Regions from separate parts of the Paracandidimonas lactea genome, predicted to be linked through region 2. Evidence: riboswitches for the same ligand, from Rfam matches in the RefSeq annotation. Region 2 holds a riboswitch; the other holds the start of a gene.

Region 1 (5,486 bases), on a different contig from region 2:
AGCAACGCCCCCATATCCAGCGCGTAGACCTCGGCGTGGGCAAGAATCTCGGGCACATCACCCTTGGTGATGCGCCAGGCCAGCCCTTCGGCGATCGCAGTCTTGCCCACCCCCGCCTCGCCCACCAGCAGCGGATTGTTCTTGCGCCGGCGGCAAAGCACCTGAATGACGCGCTCTACCTCGTGCTCGCGTCCGATCAGAGGATCGATACGCCCGCGGCGGGCTTCGGCATTGAGGTCGGTGGCATAAAGTTCGAGCGGCGACTTCTGCTGATCAGGCTTGGAATCTGTATCTGAAATCTGCTGTGCTTTCGCCGGCTCGGCGGGTGCTTCTTCCTGCTGCTTGGTAATACCATGCGACAAATAATTGACAACATCCAGCCGGCTGACGCCTTGCTGTTGCAAGAAATACACTGCGTGGGAGTCTTTCTCACCGTACATGGCTACCAGCACATTGGCGCCGGTCACCGTATTCTTGTTGGAATTGCCCGACGACACATGCATGATCGCGCGCTGAATGACGCGCTGGAAACCGAGCGTGGGCTGGGTATCCACCTCTTCCTGCCCGGGAAATATGGGTGTGTTTTCTTTGATGAACTTGCGCAGTTCCTGGCGCAGCGCATCAATATTGGCCGAGCACGCGCGCAGCACTTCCACCGCTGCCGCATTATCGAGCAGCGAAAGCAGCAGGTGCTCCACTGTAATGAATTCATGTCGCGCACTGCGGGCTTCGACAAACGCCATGTGCAGGCTGACTTCAAGTTCTTCCGAGATCACGCTTCCTCCATACATATCGGAGCGGACAGCAATTCGATAAATCCTATTCTATGACTAAATCGACCTTGCGTATCAACAATAGTGAAAAGCCCTATCGGGGCTAATATCTGCGACAGCCAGGCCGCACGCTGGTTCCTGAAAACCATGCGTGCCGCAGTGCTGCATGTCCACATGGCCTCATGCATCGGGTGCCGGCTCCATTATGCATTGCAGAGGATGCTGCCGCGCCTGCGCCATTTGCCTCACCATTTCAACTCGTGTGGCGGCAATATCGCGCGTGTACACGCCGCATACACCCCTGCCCTCGTTGTGAACCTTCAGCATAATACGCGCCGCCTCATCTTCGTTTTTACCGAAAATACGCTGCAATACAACGACGACAAATTCCATCGGTGTGTAATCGTCATTAAGCAGCACGACCTGATACATAGGCGGTGGCGCGGTCTTCGAAGACTGCCGGTCGAGCACCGTTTCACGCTGGTTTTCGATCTGAGTAACCATGCCAAATACTAGTGGTTTCCATAGGTTGACTACACCAATTCAAGTGCGCATCATCGTGGTGTTCTGTGTGCTTGAAATCCACACGTGCCAGAATCGGTAGGCTAAAGGTAACCCTTGTAGTCGCGTTTCAATTTAACACTATATTGTCGAGAGGCAGTCCGCATGTCTGAATCAACCGCAACCTCCGCGCCCGGGGATACCCAGAAGCTGACCGGAACGGTCAAGTGGTTCAATGACGCCAAGGGTTTTGGCTTCATCACCCCTGACAACGGTGGGGAAGACCTATTCGCACATTTCTCGTCCATCCAGATGAATGGCTTCAAGACGCTAAAAGAAGGCCAGAAAGTCGCATTTGAAATCGCACAAGGGCCCAAAGGCAAGCAAGCACTGAATATTACGGCAACCTGATGTTTTGCAAGGGCTGAACAGCCTCATGCTTCAATAATAATGCATAACTCTCACTACACTACAGGGCCTCAGCGCCCTGTTTTTTTTGGCCTGCCGCGCCTGACCCGTGCGCATATCCGACGTTTGGCGGATCGGGCCCGGCGCGTGGCAAACACGCAGAGCGTGCGCGCCCTGAAACGGCTGTTTCCCTTGCTGCTCGTCGCACCGGCCATGCCCGCCGCCGGCCAAGGCATGCTGCTGCCGACCGCCGAACTGAGCATCGCGGGATACGCCATCACAGCAGAGATCGCTGCCACGGAAGCAAGCCGCAGCAATGGCCTGATGAATCGCAACTTCCTGCCATCCAACCACGGCATGCTGTTCGTTTTCGAGAGGGCGAATATGGCCTGCTTCTGGATGAAAAATACGCCACTGCCCTTGTCTATCGCCTTTATCAATGAGCAAGGCAAGATCGTCAATATCGCCCATATGCAGCCGCACACCCTGGACACCCACTGCCCGCTGCGCCCAGTGCCCTTCGCGCTTGAAATGCCGCAAGGCTGGTTCGGGGACCGCGATATACGCGCGGGCGCCTTGATCCAAGGCCTGCCCCCACGCGGAAAGTAGGCGTTGCGGGCACGCCGGCAAAACCAGCCGTGCCCGTATCGCGAGGTGCGCTAGAGACCCAACCCCTTGCCGGCGCCAAGCAGCGTGGCGACACCCAGCACGGCGAAAACCCCCGCTGCGATGGTATGCACAAGCCTCATGGGGATGCGGTTTGCCAGCTTCTCGCCGGCGAACACAGCGGGAACGTCCGCGATCAACATGCCCAGCGTTGTGCCCACCACCACCAGCACCGGCGTAGCGTAATGCGCCGCCATAGCCACGGTGGCAATTTGCGTCTTATCGCCCATTTCGGCCAGAAAAAAGGTGATCAATGTCGCCCCGAAAACCCCGAAATGGCGGGCTACTTGGGTTTCCTCTTCTTCGATTTTGTCGGGAATCAGCGTCCAGATCGCCATTGCGATGAATGACGCGCCGAGCACCCAGCGCAGCGTCTGCGGCGATACCGTGGCCGTGATCCAGGCGCCCAATGCGCCCGCCAGCCCATGATTGATGATGGTAGCGACCAGGATACCAAGAACGATAGGGAGCGGTTTCTTGAAGCGAGCCGCAAGGAGAAAGGCAAGCAACTGGGTTTTGTCGCCGATTTCAGCCAGTGCGACAACGCCGGTGGAGACGAGAAGTGATTCCATGAGGGTTCCGCGGGCCAGCACAAAGACGAATGACCACCCCGCCGCCCGGCCCATCCGGCGGCGTGTGGTCAAAGGTCTTGCCAAGCTGAAAACCGCACGCGCCATGGCCGGAAGGCCAAGTGTGTTGACGCGCGCCTCTTCGGTGCGAAGAGCGGCTACTCCCCAATGACAGGCGCAAATGTACCACATATCGCGCCCTTAAGGCCGGGGCCGAGCCATTGCCGGTGCATAACAACCCCGACAACGGCTCGGCCCCGAATGCTTCCTGCCAGGCGCCGCGCGGGCGCCTTCAGGCTCAGATTTTTTCGAGGATGACGGCGATGCCCTGCCCGACGCCGATGCACATTGTGCACAGCGCATAACGACTGCCGGTGCGGTGCAACTGGTTGACTGCAGTAAGCGCCAGACGGGCGCCGCTGGCCCCCAGCGGGTGGCCTAGGGCAATTGCGCCGCCGTTCGGGTTGACGCGCGGATCGTTGTCCGCCACACCCAGCAGGCGCAGCGTGGCCAGACCCTGCGAGGCAAACGCCTCATTTAGCTCAATGACGTCGATCTGATCGATCGTCAGGCCAGCGAGGGCCAGCACCTTCTGCGACGCGGGTGCGGGACCAATACCCATGATGCGAGGCTCGACGCCCGCCGTAGCCATTGCGACGATACGCGCGCGCGGCGTCAGGCCGTGCTTCTTGGCTGCTGCTTCCGAAGCGACAATCATTGCGCAGGCGCCGTCGTTGACGCCTGATGCGTTGCCAGCCGTCACCGTGCCATCAGGACGCACAATGGGCTTGAGCCGGGCCAGGGCCTCGAGCGTGGTTTCACGGGGGTGTTCGTCGCGGTCTACCACCACCGGGTCGCCTTTGCGCTGGGGGATGGACACGGGCGTGATCTCGGCGTCGAAAAAGCCGGCTTTTTGCGCAGCAGCGGCTTTCTGCTGGCTCGCCAGCGCGAACAGATCCTGGTCCTCGCGGCTGACCTTGAACTGGTCAGCCACGTTCTCGGCCGTTTCGGGCATGGAGTCTACGCCATACTGCGCCTTGAGCGCGCGGTTGACAAAGCGCCAGCCAATCGTGGTGTCGTAAATAGCCGCATTGCGCGAAAAGGCTGTGTCGGCCTTGCCCATCACGAACGGTGCGCGCGACATGCTCTCGACACCGCCCGCCAGCAGGAAGGATGCATCGCCAGCACGAATCGCGCGAGCTGCCGACCCCACCGCATCGAGCCCCGAGCCGCACAGGCGGTTAATAGTTGCGCCGGGCACATCCACCGGCAGACCCGCGAGCAGCGTTGCCATGCGAGCCACATTGCGGTTGTCTTCACCCGCTTGGTTGGCGCCGCCCATCAAGACGTCGTCCAGGGCGGACCAGTCCACACCGGCGTTGCGCTCGACCAGGGCCCGAATCGGGATGGCGGCCAGGTCATCGGCCCGTACCGGGGCCAGGGCGCCGCCGTAACGGCCGAACGGGGTGCGAATCGCGTCGCAGATAAAGGCGTGTGTCGTCATGGGATGTCTGCCGGCGGCACAGCTGGCAAGCCCCCCGTGCCGCGAATGAATAGTTGGAAATTACCGGTTTATGCCAGGACGATGACATGGCCCGTCCAAGCCCGAAAATAGTAGCGCAGCGGGCGGCGAGGCGTGCTGCGCTACTCGCCAAAACGTCCGATTGATGGACACATGGAAAAAAGAATATTGCAGTGCGCCATTGCCGATAACGCAAAACCGGCTGCCGCATGGGTTATTGCCACAGGGGAGCCGGTTCGGAAATCTAATGGACTGTGTACTGTACGCAGTATGGACGGCGTATGGCGCGCCATGCAGGCAAGTACATGGTGTAGCGAACAGCGAGGAGACTGCGGCGGGCTTACCGGGTGCATCGCCGGCGGCTATACGCCGCCTGGCCAACTGCCTCGCCCGCCAGCGAATATCAGCCCAGGTTCTGCTCGGCGAACGCCCAGTTCACAACTGCCCAGAAGCTTTCGAGGTATTTGGGACGGGCATTACGGTAGTCGATGTAGTAGGCGTGCTCCCAAACGTCGCACGTGAGGAGCGGCACATCAGCCGTGGTGAGCGGCGTCGCGGCATTGCTGGTGTTGACGATGTCAAGGGTGCCATCGGACTTCTTGACGAGCCAGGTCCAGCCAGAGCCGAAGTTGCCTGCGGCAGCAGTGTTGAAGGCCTGCTTGAAAGCGTCGACACTGCCCCACTTGGCTTTGATGCCTTCGAGCAGCTTGCCGCCAGGCTCGCCGCCGCCATTGGGCGACATACAGTTCCAGTAGAAGGTATGGTTCCAGACCTGGGCGGCGTTGTTGAAGATACCACCGCTGGACTTCTTGATGATGTCTTCGAGCGACGCGGAAGCGAACTCAGTGCCTTCGATCTGCTTGTTGAGATTGGTGACGTAAGCCTGATGGTGCTTGCCATAGTGATACTCGAGCGTCTCCTTGGAGATGGTGGGCGCCAGGGCGTCAAGGGCGTACGGAAGCTGGGGAAGCGTGAAAGCCATGTTGTAATTCCTTCTAAAAAACCACACAGAGTACCGAAAAGAGCGCACGGCGCCCGTCGCAGGCG
Region 2 (5,486 bases):
CCGCATGGCGCCACAGCAGTTGCGTCTCGGACTCTTGCAGCTTACCGCTTGCCACTTCGCCTTCCGCCTTGATCACGGCGCGGTTATAGGTGCTTCCATACCAGGCTTCCCCTTCATAAGCCCCCCATTCCTCGCCTCGCGCTCTAACGTACTCCAACCGATCGACGTTGACCGAACCGAAGTTATGCATGTCCGACATGATCAGTGCGTCTGACGGGGGCAAAGCATACTTGCCGGCATTGCGGACGTAGCCGTCGGAGTAGGCATCCGGATCACGGGCATCTGGCGGCGGCGATCCGCCCTGCATTTGCATATCGCCGTGATCCATTTCGCCACTGCCATGATCCATCGCGCTCATGTCGTGGGCAGAGGCCGGCGCATTAGAGCTGGACTGACCGTGCATCATCCCCGGCATGGCGGAAGCATCTTTGCTCGTTTCAGGCTGCTTCATGGGCATCTTCATGGCGTCATGGCTTTGCGCTGGGACTTTCCCCGCACCATGATCCATACCGGACATGTCCGTCGAACCGTGATCTATACCTGGCATACCCATGGAGCCATGATCCTTATCGGACATGTTCATAGAGCCATGGTTCATGTCTGAAGCCGTCGCTGGTGCACTGACCTTTGGCGGTTCCGAGGTGTGATCGGCATGGCCCGCATGCGTCTGCCCATAGGCGAGCACGGGCATCACTCCCACTGTAGCGATGGTCGCCGCAAGAAACTTCTTCTTCAATTGATTATTCACGGCCAGGATGCCTAACGTTTCGTTCATTGTCTTCATGCCACCACCACTTCGCGAAACATCCCTGCATCCATATGGAGCATCAGATGGCAATGCCACGCCCAGCGTCCGAGCGCATCGGCAGTCACAAGAAAGCTGATACGTTGAGCCGGCTGCACGGGTATCGTGTGGCGCCTGGCCTGGAATTGTCCATCGGGCGCTTCGAGCTCACTCCACATCCCGTGCAGATGCATAGGGTGCGTCATCATGGTGTCGTTGTGCAAGATGACTCGGACCCGTTCGCCATAACGGAAATGAACTGGGGTTGACTTTCCGAACTCCACTCCGTCGAACGACCAGGTATAGCGCTCCATATTTCCGGTCAGATGGAGCTCGATCTCACGCTCTGCGCTGCGCGGATCCATTGCACCGCCCACGGTGTGCAAGTTGGAGAGTGTGAGCACGCGCCGTCCGTTGTTACGCAAGCCGATGCCGGGATCGTCCAGGTTGGTGCGCGGCATATCGACCCGCATATCGATGCTGGGCCCATACTCGGTCCTGGCGTGGCGTACCTGGGTGTTGGCGCCAGCCGCAGACATCGCGCTGTGGTCCATGCCAGCCATGCCTGCGTGATTCATCCCTTGCATGCTGCCGTGGCTCATCCCCGCCATATTGCCGTGGTTCATTCCTGCCATACCGCCATGACTCATGCCTCCCATGGAAGATTGGCTGGCTGCGCCATGACTCATTCCCGCCATGCCCCCGCCCATAGCGCCCATCATGTCCGCCATGGTCAACCATTCCACGGGGTCAAGCGCCGGTACTGGCGCTTCGAGACCAGCATGCGTGGCTAGCGTACCGCGCGCATATCCCGTGCGGTCCATTGCTTGCGCATAAACGGTGTAAGCGTCGTCCTTGGGCTGCACCAGCACGTCGTAGGTTTCCCCGGGCCCGAATCGGAACTCGTCCACCGTAACGGGCTCCACATTGACCCCGTCGGCTTGAACGACGGTCAACTGAAGGCCCGGGATGCGTACATCGTAGAAGGTATTAGCCGCTCCGTTGATAAAGCGCAGCCGCACCCGCTCTCCAGGTCGAAATAGCCCCGTCCAGTTGCCCGCTGGCGTCGTACCATTCATCAGGTAAGTCAGCACGTTCGCGGACAAATCGGCCAAATCCGTGGGGCTCATGCGCATCTCGTTCCACATTTTGCGCTTGTCGATAGCCGCTTTCAGACCCATCTGGGAGGCATCCTGAAAGAAATCCACGGCCGTGGGCTGGTTGTAGTTGTAGTAGTCGCCTTGCATCTTAAGCTTGGCCAGGACCCGCATCGGGTCCTCGTCGGTCCAGTCAGAGAGTTGAACGACGTACTCCCGATCCGCGCGTATTGGATCGGCTTGCGCCGGATCGATAATGAGCGCCCCATAGACCCCCGTGGCTTCCTGCATGCCCGAGTGCGAGTGGTACCAGTAGGTGCCGCTTTGCTGCACCTTGAACCGATACGTGAATGCTTCGCCCGGTGGGATTCCGGCAAAGCTGATGCCCGGTACGCCGTCCATCTGAAATGGCAGGATGATGCCGTGCCAATGGATCGAGGTAGTTTCCTTCAGGCGGTTCTTGACGCGAATAGTGATCGTATCGCCTTCCCGCCAGCGCAATGTCGGGGCGGGTAGCGAGCCGTTCACCGTCGTTGCTATGCGAGGGTTGCCGGTGAAATTCACGGGCGATTCACCGATTTCCAGATTGAACTCGGTCCCGCTCAGCACAGCCGCGGAGCCGGTAGTCGTTCCGTCCGATGGGGTTCCAGCGCCGCGGGCAAATGGCGACAAGCCCAGCAACACGCCACCGGCCGCTAATCCTTGGACAAAACGACGGCGGGGTATGGCCGGGAGGGGAACGGCTAGCGTAGTTGGGCGTTTCACGCGAGAGAATCCTGTAATGTGTCTTTAGTTGAGAGCGTCGCCTGCCAACTCATGTTCTAAGCGACAAAGCGTCAGTACGTGACTTTAAGCAGGCGCGGATGTCACACACGTGACGCCCGCATTACTTTTCTGTAATGAAGGAAGATGGCTCTGGATTTATTGCAAAACTTCTTAATCGAGGATAGAAAACAGGACGAAAAGTTGACTGCTTAGGAAATCCGGACGATTCGACCTTGGAACCCGCACCTTCGATTTACTGTGTAGGCCGAGTGATACACTCTCGGTACCTCTCTGGGGAGTAGCCTGCTTTCAACTTCGGTTGAAAGGGTTGCGTCAACATTCTTGGCTCCTGAGCCATGGCGCAAGCGGCCGAAAGGCATGGCGAGACCATAGATTTTTTCGTGCGCTGCCGAGCCGTACGGGAAAATCCATGTGTCGCTCGGCTGGAACTACTCTCGCATGAATTTTTTCTCTACGATGATTCTAGCGTTGGCAATGTCGACCGATGCGTTTGCTGCTGCCGTGGGAAAAGGGACTGCCCTTCGCAATCCTCGCATTTCAGAAGCGCTGCGAACCGGTGTTATTTTTGGTGTGATCGAAGCCATCACGCCGTTGATCGGCTGGGCGCTGGGTTCCATGGCAGCGGAGTTCGTCGCCGACTGGGACCACTGGATCGCTTTCGGCTTGCTTTTGGTTTTAGGCGCATGGATGATACGCAGCGGACTTCGAGCTGACGAGCCCGAGGCCGCTCCCGCAATTCGCCACTCATTTTGGTTGCTTGCGGCTACGGGGTTCGCCACCAGTATTGACGCTATGGCCGTCGGCGTCAGTCTTGCCTTTGTCGACAACAACATTCTCGTAACGGCGGCGGCCATAGGGTTAGCGACGCTTCTGATGGTGACGCTCGGCGTCATGGTCGGCCGCTTGATTGGCAAAGTGGCTGGCAAATGGGCGGAAGTTCTCGGCGGACTCGCGCTGATGGGTGTCGGCGCGGCCATTCTGTACGAACACCTCACCATGTAAGAAGCTGGCAAAGCAGGCGCGGCTGAGTAGCTGTGCCTGATCTTATGTGCTTAGCTCGTTTATTACAACGGTTCCGTGGTGAGCTCATCTTGTATGCTTGGTTGCAGACGGATCTGGTCCGTCGTGATCAAGCTTGATGGGGCGAGCGATATTGGGAGTTAAATTTCCCTTCAATTGCCCATCATCCAGAACATCATAATGCCCATGAAAACGAAAGCCAAAACCGCGAGCAACCCAATTGCGGCCAGCGCTAGGACAACTATTCGTGTGCGTTTGGTTCTCATGGCGTGATGGCCTGTCAAAGCGCTTTTTCGCTACCTAGTGAACGTTGGTTATCGCCTTTGCTAGCCGTTTTGGGCATCGGCCCTTGCATGGACTCGTCTTTCTTTGCTCCGTGGTCGACGTGGCACGACTGCATACCTTTCATCATGAAAAGCATCATCAACGGACAAATCAAGAAGAATAAGAAAGGGCTTACCGCTGCAATCCATTCACGCGCCGTAGGCACCGTCGCGTAGGCCGCAGCGACCAGCACGGCCAGCCCAAGACCGGTCTTCACCATCATTTTCATATCGCATTTCATCGCAGACTCTCCTTGTGGTCAATTCGCCAGCGGTCCATGGACAGGTATGGCGACGAGCCCACTGTACCTTTCCCCCGCTGTCAAATAGATTGCATCGGCATTACATCTTGGTCATGTCCGAAAAAGTAGCTTCTGAAGTAAAAGATTTGTTGCCTCATGTACAAAACACTCGCCCGGCTTTTTTGGCGCCGACTCACGTGCGCGGAGGTTCTGCGTTTACAACGAAGTGGAAAAACTACCGCATCTCATTGACATTGTCACTGTGGGAACGTCTATCGTGCAATTGATTAACGTGATGAGGATCAAGTGAAACAGACAACGCTTCCCGGACCACTGTAATCCTGCTTGAGGAAGTAGACATGCTATGGAAAAAAAATACACGAGTTTGGGCGATGACATCCTGGCTGCTTTCAAGCGCGCGTGTGACGAAGGAGATCTTTTGGTCGCCGAGCATTTATTGCGTGCGCTCGAGACGATGGCTGATCGGGCAGGAGGCGATGAACGAGTGGAGCGCGCTTACCTCCACGTAGCTCGTTCACCGGGAGACACCGAACATCGCCGATAGCCGTCTAATGTCAATGGACGCAATGGTGGCTCGCGAAGCGATCGCCACTTCGTTCTTGCTCTTTCGCTGGCCGAAATTTTAGAGAAGGCCGTAGCAAAAGGTCGCTCTGTCTGCAATCCTTGAAAAATACATCGAAAATCGAATATGACAACTTCTATAGACAGTGCAGCGCAGAATGAGCCGACGGTGAAGTGGCTGGCCTGGTTGCTCGGCAGCTATACGATGTTGGGCCCGTTTTCTATTTCCATGTACATGCCTTTTTTTCCGATGCTGATGGTGAGCCTCGGAGCAACGCAGCTCGAACTTCAACAGACGCTCAGCGCTTACCTTGCTGCCTTTGGGGTCATGATGCTTCTGCATGGACCACTATCCGACGCAGTTGGGCGCCGTCCCGTCATTCTGGCCGGACTAGCCGTTTACTTCGTAGCGTCCATTGGCGGGGCATTGGTCAGTTCGCTTGGTCTGTTGATCTTTTTCCGTACATTGCAGGGGCTCTCAGTGGGTGCGGGCAGCATCGTAGGGCGTGTAGTCATTCGAGATCGGCTCGAGGGGCCTGCAGCTCAAAGACTGCTCGCGCAGGTGGGCATGATATTCGGCTTGGCTCCTGCCATTGCGCCAGTTTTTGGGGGATGGCTGCAGAACTGGTTTCCCTGGCAATCGGTATTCATT

The links. Region 2 has a riboswitch for manganese ahead of mntP (manganese efflux pump MntP). Riboswitches for the same ligand answer to the same signal wherever they lie in the genome.
Region 1: linked by a shared signal. The riboswitch ahead of LOL23_RS03510 (TMEM165/GDT1 family protein) and the one ahead of mntP (manganese efflux pump MntP) in region 2 are both predicted to bind manganese.

Annotation. Positions count from the first base shown of each region.
Region 1 covers NZ_JAJJOZ010000001.1:756,398-761,883, forward strand. The annotation lists gene clpA (ATP-dependent Clp protease ATP-binding subunit ClpA) at 1-776, opposite strand, end outside; gene clpS (ATP-dependent Clp protease adapter ClpS) at 954-1,277, opposite strand; gene LOL23_RS03500 (cold-shock protein) at 1,440-1,685, shown strand; gene LOL23_RS03505 (DUF192 domain-containing protein) at 1,830-2,291, shown strand; gene LOL23_RS03510 (TMEM165/GDT1 family protein) at 2,342-2,920, opposite strand; yybP-ykoY riboswitch at 2,921-3,102, opposite strand; gene pcaF (3-oxoadipyl-CoA thiolase) at 3,216-4,421, opposite strand; gene sodB (superoxide dismutase [Fe]) at 4,843-5,421, opposite strand.
Region 2 covers NZ_JAJJOZ010000013.1:13,995-19,480, reverse strand. The annotation lists gene LOL23_RS17895 (copper resistance protein B) at 1-784, opposite strand, end outside; gene LOL23_RS17890 (copper resistance system multicopper oxidase) at 781-2,646, opposite strand; yybP-ykoY riboswitch at 2,933-3,068, shown strand; gene mntP (manganese efflux pump MntP) at 3,106-3,669, shown strand; gene LOL23_RS17880 (DUF2933 domain-containing protein) at 3,968-4,252, opposite strand; gene LOL23_RS17875 (hypothetical protein) at 4,617-4,817, shown strand; gene LOL23_RS17870 (multidrug effflux MFS transporter) at 4,962-5,486, shown strand, end outside.